DNA from 2 places in the Microbacterium sp. USHLN272 genome. Region 2 is predicted to be linked to the other one. Evidence: riboswitches for the same ligand, from Rfam matches in the RefSeq annotation. Region 2 holds a riboswitch; the other holds the start of a gene.
The links. Region 2 has a riboswitch for thiamine pyrophosphate ahead of WFJ97_RS12005 (ECF transporter S component). Riboswitches for the same ligand answer to the same signal wherever they lie in the genome.

Region 1 (3,400 bases), on a different contig from region 2:
GGCGCAGAGCGCGGAGACGACGGCGAGCCCAGCGGCGCTGGCGGACTGCAGATCCTCGGTGTCGTCGATGCCGACGCCACCGATCGCGACGCAGGGAAGGGCGGTGGCCCGGACGAACGCCCGGAACCCCTCGATCCCGAGAGCCGGCGGGTGGTCGGGCTTGGTCGCCGTCGGGCGGATGACTCCCACCCCGAGGTAGTCGACCGTGCCCTCGGGCAATGCGTGGACCGCAGCGAGATGGGCCGCGCTGTTCGCCGTGAGCCCGATCAGCGCGTCGGGTCCCAGCACCGCACGCGCGTGGAGCACCGACTCGTCGCCCTGACCGAGATGCACCCCGTCGACTCGGGCGCCCTGCGCGCGTGCATCGAGAGCCGCCTCCAGCCGGTCGTTCACCACGAGGAGCGCTCGCCCATCGATCACGCGCGACAGCTCGACCAGGCGAGCGACCACGTCGGAGTGCTCGGCATCCTTCTCGCGGAGCTGGACGATACGCACGCCACCGTCGACCGCCTCCCGCACGGTCTCGACGACGCCGCGTGCACCGCACAGGGCGGCGTCCGTCACGAGGTACAGGGAGAGATCCGCGATCACCGCGCTCCCTCCTCGACGTGCGCGCGAGCGATGACCTCTGCCGGCTCGACGGCGGCGAGCGCGTCCAGCAGGGCGACGGCGAAGCTGCCCGGCCCCGACGCCGACGCCGCCGCATCCTCCGCGGCGATCGTGTAGACGAGAGAACCCCCGGCGACGGCATCCAGCGCTCCGGTACCGGTCGCCCTGGCGGTGCCGAGGAACGCCGCCATCACCGCGCCGAGTGCGCATCCTCCTCCGGTCACGCGCGTCAGGAGCGCGTCACCGTTCGACAGCCGGAGAACCCGCTCGCCGTCGGTCAGCAGATCGACGGGGCCCGAGACGGCGACGATGCTGCCATGGCGACGAGCGAGGTGTCGGGCCGCGTCGAGCGCGGCTTCGGTGCCGTCGGTGGCATCGACCCCGCGTCCGCCCGTGCTCATGCCCGCCAGCGCGAGGATCTCCGACGCGTTGCCGCGGATGGCCGTCGGCCGACGCTCGGCGAGCTCGCCCGCCAGGGAGGTGCGCACCGGGAGCACACCGATCGCGACAGGATCGAGCACCCAGGGAGTGCCGGCGAGGGTCGCCGCGTCGACCGCCTCGAGGCTCGCCGCGCGCTGTTCCGGGGTCGGGGTGCCGAGGTTCACGAGCAGCCCGGAGGCCGCACCCGCGAACATCCCCGCCTCGCCCACGATGTCGACCATCGCCGGCGCGGCTCCGACCGCGAGCAGCACGTTGGCGGTGAATCCGGTGACGACCGCGTTGGTGATGCAGTGGGTCAACGGCGCAGCCGTGCGCAGCGCTTCGAGCAGTTCGGCCGCGGACTGCGCGGTCGAGGGGGCGGACGATGGACGCAGAAGATCGCTCATTGCGACATCCCTTCGCTAGTACGAACTAGATCAGGTTCGACGGGTGTGATCTCAGCCGCGGATGCGGCACCCCGTGTCACTCGCCCAGAGTCTAGCGAAGCGACCGTGATCGGCCGCCGAGCTCGGCGAGGAGATCCGCCTCTTCCGCGCGGCTGAGCCCGGCGCGGCGCGGACGATCCACACCGCGCACGAGCTCGTCGGCCACGACCCGTGCGGCCGTCGCGTCGAGCGGGCTCAGCGCGCCTCCCGTCGCGAGGAACCTCTCGTTGCGACGGGTCATGAATCCGGTCATGTCGGCCGGCAACCAGAGCGGCAACGAGCGCACGCCCATCCAGTACTCCACGCTGCGCGCGCGCAACCACTCCTCGCTCGCCTCGCGCACGCCGCCGGTGTGTCCGGCGGCACCGCGCACGATCTCGAGCATGTCGGCGAGCGGGATGCTGTCGCCGACCGCGTTCACCGCGCCGACGGCTCGCGAGGAGGCGACGTACGCGGCGAGGTCGTCGACGTCGACGACCTGCGCGGTCCGGCCGGCCAGGGGCGGCACCAGCACCGGTCGCTCCCCCGCCCGCGCGAACGCCGCCGCCCAGTACCCGAAGCGGTCGCTCGGGTCGCCCTCGCCCACGATCAGACCGGGTCGCACGATCAGCGCCCGATCGCCCAGTGCGGCGACGGCATCCTCCGCCGCCGCCTTCTGCGCACCGTAGTCGGCATCCTCCGCGCGGGAGGACGGATGCCGCGGCGCGCTCTCGTCGGCGCCCACCGTCTCGTCGTCGGCGCCCACCGTCTCGTCGTCGGCGTACACCGAGACGGACGACACGAAGGTCCAGCGGGCGGCGCGGTCTCCGAGCTCGTCGACGGCCCGGGCGACCTGGAGCGCCGAGGACGAGACGTCGACCACGAGGTCCCATTCGCCGTCGAGCGCCGCGTACGGATCGGCGCCGGTCCGGTCCCCGACCACGAGCGTCGCCCCCGGCGGCACCGGGCGGGTCCCCCGCGCGAGGCAGGTCACGGCGGCGCCCTCGTCGAGGAGGCGGCGGGCGATCCGGCTCGACAGCCATCCGGTGCCGCCGAGGATCAGAGCCTTCGTCATGACACCAGCACACCAGGATCGGCGCGCCGACGGAAGCGCATCCGCTCAGAGCAGAGTGTCGGATGCGCCTGACACGATGGGGCCATGCTCACGACCCTCGCCGTTTCCGGCTACCGCTCGCTCGTCGACGTCGTCGTGCCGCTCGATCCGCTCACCGTGATCACGGGGGCGAACGGCACGGGCAAGTCGAACCTCTACCGCGCGTTGCGCCTGCTCGCAGCGACCGGCCACGGCCGCGCGGTCGCCGCCGTCGCACGGGAGGGAGGCCTCGACAGCGTGCTGTGGGCGGGCCCCGAGACGCCGCAGGGTGAGGGAGCCCAGGGCACACGGCGTACCCGACCGATCTCGGTGCGCCTCGGCATCGCCGCCGACGAGGTCGGGTACCTCATCGACCTGGGCCTGCCGCAGACCGACGCGCGCAGCCTCTTCACGCGCGACCCGGAGATCAAACGCGAACAGTTGTTCAGCGGCCCGTTCGCGCGGCCGGGAACGCTGTTCGTCGATCGTCAGCGCGGCGGGGTGCGGGTGCGGGGCGACGACGGTTGGGAGTCGGTGGATCAGCCGATGGGACCGGGGCAGAGCGTGCTGCTCGACCTCGTCGACGGCACCGCGCGGTGGGAGACGGCATCCTTGCGCTCCCGGATCGCCAGCTGGCGCTTCTACGACCACTTCCGCACCGACGCGTCCGCCCCCGCGCGACAGCCGCAGGTCGGAACCCGCACGCGCTGGCTGAGCGACGACGGCTCCGACCTCGCCGCCGTGTGGGCGACGACGACGGAAGCCGGACGCGGCGCTCCGCTCGACGAGGCCGTCGACCGCGCCTTCCCGGGATCACGCGTGCAGATCTCCGTCACCGACGGCTCGTTCCGGT
Region 2 (3,400 bases):
ACCCGTCACGCTGACCCGGCACGGCTGACCCGTCGCAGTACCCGGGCTCACGCCCACCCGAAGCGCCCCGACCCGCATCCGCGGGCTGGGGCGCTTCGCGTGCGGCGCCGTCGTCCCGAGAACCCGCCGCCGCGGCATGCGTCCGATCCCGCTCATCTGCACGGAGCGCGCACGTCTGCACGGCGATCCCGGGGGTCTCGCCGTGCGGACGTGATCCGTCCGTGCAGGCGTGATGGCGTGGAACCACGTGCAGGGAGAAAAGACATCTAGGGAGATTCGGCGGGATTCTCCCTGCACGTGTCGTTCTTCCCTGCGGATGAGCGGGCGGCAGAGGGCGACAGGCGTGCGAGGAGGCAATCTGAACGTGAGGGGTCACGACACGCCTCACGTGCGGGCACGATCACGGCGTGTTGTGACCCCTCACGGAGTCAGGAGACCCGGCTACTCCGAGTCGAGGCCGAACAGGTTCATCGGATGCGTGAGGCGCCACCAGATGCTGGGGCCCTTGACGTCGTCGTCGAGCACGAGTTCCGTCGTGGTCGCGTCGATCGGGCCGGCCGTGCTCAGCGAGCCCACGGCGTCGCCGTCCTCCCGCGCATCCCCGAGCGAGAAGTTCGTCGAGGTCGTCGCCGCGGCACCGTTCCAGAGCAGCACGTCGGTGTCGGCATCCGTCACGATGTCGACCTCCGCGCCCCACTCGGTGCGCACCTGACCGACGACCGTGCCGGCCGGAACCGCGGGTTCCTGGGCGAGGAGCGCCGCTTCGACCTCGGCGAACAGCGAGCGCGTGGCCGCGAGCCGCTGGGCATCGTCGTCCTGATTCAGCACCGCCGCGTAGAGCTGCACGGTGCTGTCGCCCACGGTCACGTTCTTCGCCGTGAGCAGGTTCCACCCGACCAGCGTGCCGGTCTTGATGCCGACGACACCGGGGTCGGCCAGCATGCCGTTGGTGTTGGTCACGAGGCCCGCGCCGGGCAGTTCGACGGCAGGGGTGCCGACGATCTCCGCGAACACCGGGTTCTTCATCGCGAGCTCGCCCAGGCGCACCAGGGCGTCGGGTGTCGCGACGTTGCCGATGTCGAAGCCCGACGGTGTGACGACCGTGATATCGCTGAGGCCGCGCTCGCTCAGCCAGATCTCCGCGGCGGCCGCGAACTCGCTGTTCGACCCCCAGATCTCCCGCGCGAGGCGGTCGATGTAGTTGTTCGCCGACCCGAGCAGCGTGCCCTGCAGCATCTGGTACTCGGTGAGCACTCCGCCGACCGGCACATCGAGCGACGACTGATCCGACATCCGATACGACCAGTACGACTGGCTGTCGGCACGGGTGAACGAGAACTCGGGACCCTGCTCGCCGAGGGCCAGGGGCATCCGGTCGAGCACCATGAGCGAACTGACCACCTTGGTGATGCTCGCGATGCTCGCCGGATCCACCGAGGATGCCGTCGAGCCGATGCCACCCACGCCGACGGCTGCACTGCCGACGCCGGGCCACGCCACGGCGGCCGGGGGAGCGGCGACGGTGGTGAACTCGACAGAATGAACGGTCGGGGCGACCTCGTGCAGCGGCCAGAGGATGGTCGTGCCGGCGTATGCGCCGACGAGACCGAGAACCATGCCGATCGGCACGAGCACGCGGGCGCTCGCGATCGCCGGGCGCAGTCGGGCGCCGCGCATGATCGCGACGGCGGGATCCTCGACGTACGGCTCGTCGTAGGTGCGCGCCGCGGAACCCGCCGCGACGGCAGCGGTGTCGATCCAGGTCAGAGCGGTGGCCGGGCGCTTCTCATCTGCCCACGCGGCCTCGGGAGTCTCGCTCTCGTTCGCCTCCGGAGTATCGGATGCCTCGGCACCGGCACTCTCGGTACCGGCAGCCTCGACATCAGCACCTTCGGGACCAGCCTCCTCGACGCCGGCAGCCTTCGCCTCGTCAGGGTCCGCCACGGCGGGCACGGATGCCGTCGCAGGCGGCTCGAGTTCGCCCGGGGCGTCGGTCGCAGCCGCGCCGGAATCGGGCACGGCGGCGGTGGCGGCGTCGGTGGGATGAGCGGCGGTCACTCGATTACGGTACCCAATCCCCGGGCTGATCTGCGGCGATGCGTCACGGGCGGGCGCGGGTGTCGGCGCGCGGGTATGCTGGTCAGCACAACCACGGGAGTCCGGCGAGCCGGGCTGAGAGGGAGCGAACCGCGCTTCGACCGTCGAACCTGATCTGGGTCATGCCAGCGCAGGGAGGAGTTCAGATGAGTACGTCCACGCCCGAATCCGCCGCGAAGGACACCGGCGAAACGGCACCCAACCCGGCATCCGGATCCAACCCGGCATCCGGATCCAACCCGGCATCCGCCGCGAAGCCGGCATCCGCGAAGAGCGCACCCGCCACGATCTGGCGTTGGCGCGTCGTCGACATCGTGGTCGCCAGCGTGCTCGGCGTCGCCGCCGGGCTGATCTTCCTCGCGTGGAACGTCGGCTACCTCGGCCCGAAGGCGCTCCTCGAGCCGCTGCTCCCGGGCCTGCAGGGGCTGCTCGACGGACCGTGGCTGTTCGCCGGTGTGCTCGGCGGCCTCATCATCCGCAAGGCGGGCGCGGCGATCTACGTCGAGCTGCTCGCCGCGGTCGTGTCGGCCCTGATCGGCAACCAGTGGGGCGGGTTCCTGACGCTCGAGGCCGGGCTCGTGCAGGGCCTGGGAGCCGAACTGATCTTCCTGCTGTTCTTCTACCGCCGCTGGTCGCTGCCGGTCGCGATCCTCGCCGGAGCGGGGGCGGCCCTCGCCGGCGGCATCAACAACCTCATCCTCTGGTACGCGGGGTCGGGCACCGAGTTCACGGTGATCTATCTGATCAGCACGGTCGTGTCGGGCGCGGTGATCGCCGGGGCCCTGTCGTGGGTGCTGGCGCGCGGCATCGCGGCCACGGGAGCGCTCGATCGCTTCGGCTCGGGCCGTGAGGCGCGCGTCCGCGTCTGATGACGATCGATCAGGCCGGCCCCGCGACGGTCGAGGCGACCGCGTGGGGCTGGCGTCATGCCAGCCGTCTGGCCTGGGCGCTGCAGGACGTCTCGTTCCGGATCGAGCCGGGGGAGCGCGTGCTGGTGCTCGGCGCATCCGGTGCCGGCAAGTCGACGCTGCTGCAGGGACTCGCCGGGGTGCTCGGCGGCGACGAGGAGGGCGAAGCCCAGGGCTCGCTCCTCGTCGACGGCATCCCCGCAGCGTCCACGCGCGGGCGCACGGGGCTCGTGCTCCAGGATCCCGACTCGCAGGTGATTCTCGCCCGGGTGGGTGACGACGTCGCCTTCGGGTGCGAGAACCTCGGCATCCCGCGCGCCGAGATCTGGCCGCGCGTGACGCAGGCGCTCGACGCGGTCGGCCTCGATGTGCCGCTCGATCGCCCGACCAAGGCG

Region 1: another riboswitch for thiamine pyrophosphate. It lies ahead of thiM (hydroxyethylthiazole kinase); the one in region 2 lies ahead of WFJ97_RS12005 (ECF transporter S component).

Annotation. Positions count from the first base shown of each region.
Region 1 is NZ_JBBCRA010000002.1:14,493-17,892, forward strand. Features, by position in the region: gene WFJ97_RS13370 (bifunctional hydroxymethylpyrimidine kinase/phosphomethylpyrimidine kinase) at 1-591, opposite strand, end outside; gene thiM (hydroxyethylthiazole kinase) at 588-1,436, opposite strand; TPP riboswitch at 1,427-1,520, opposite strand; gene WFJ97_RS13380 (NAD-dependent epimerase/dehydratase family protein) at 1,528-2,529, opposite strand; gene WFJ97_RS13385 (AAA family ATPase) at 2,614-3,400, shown strand, end outside.
Region 2 is NZ_JBBCRA010000001.1:2,488,406-2,491,805, forward strand. Features, by position in the region: gene WFJ97_RS11995 (ABC transporter ATP-binding protein) at 1-1, shown strand, start outside; gene WFJ97_RS12000 (D-alanyl-D-alanine carboxypeptidase family protein) at 442-2,058, opposite strand; TPP riboswitch at 2,142-2,253, shown strand; gene WFJ97_RS12005 (ECF transporter S component) at 2,244-2,966, shown strand; gene WFJ97_RS12010 (ABC transporter ATP-binding protein) at 2,966-3,400, shown strand, end outside.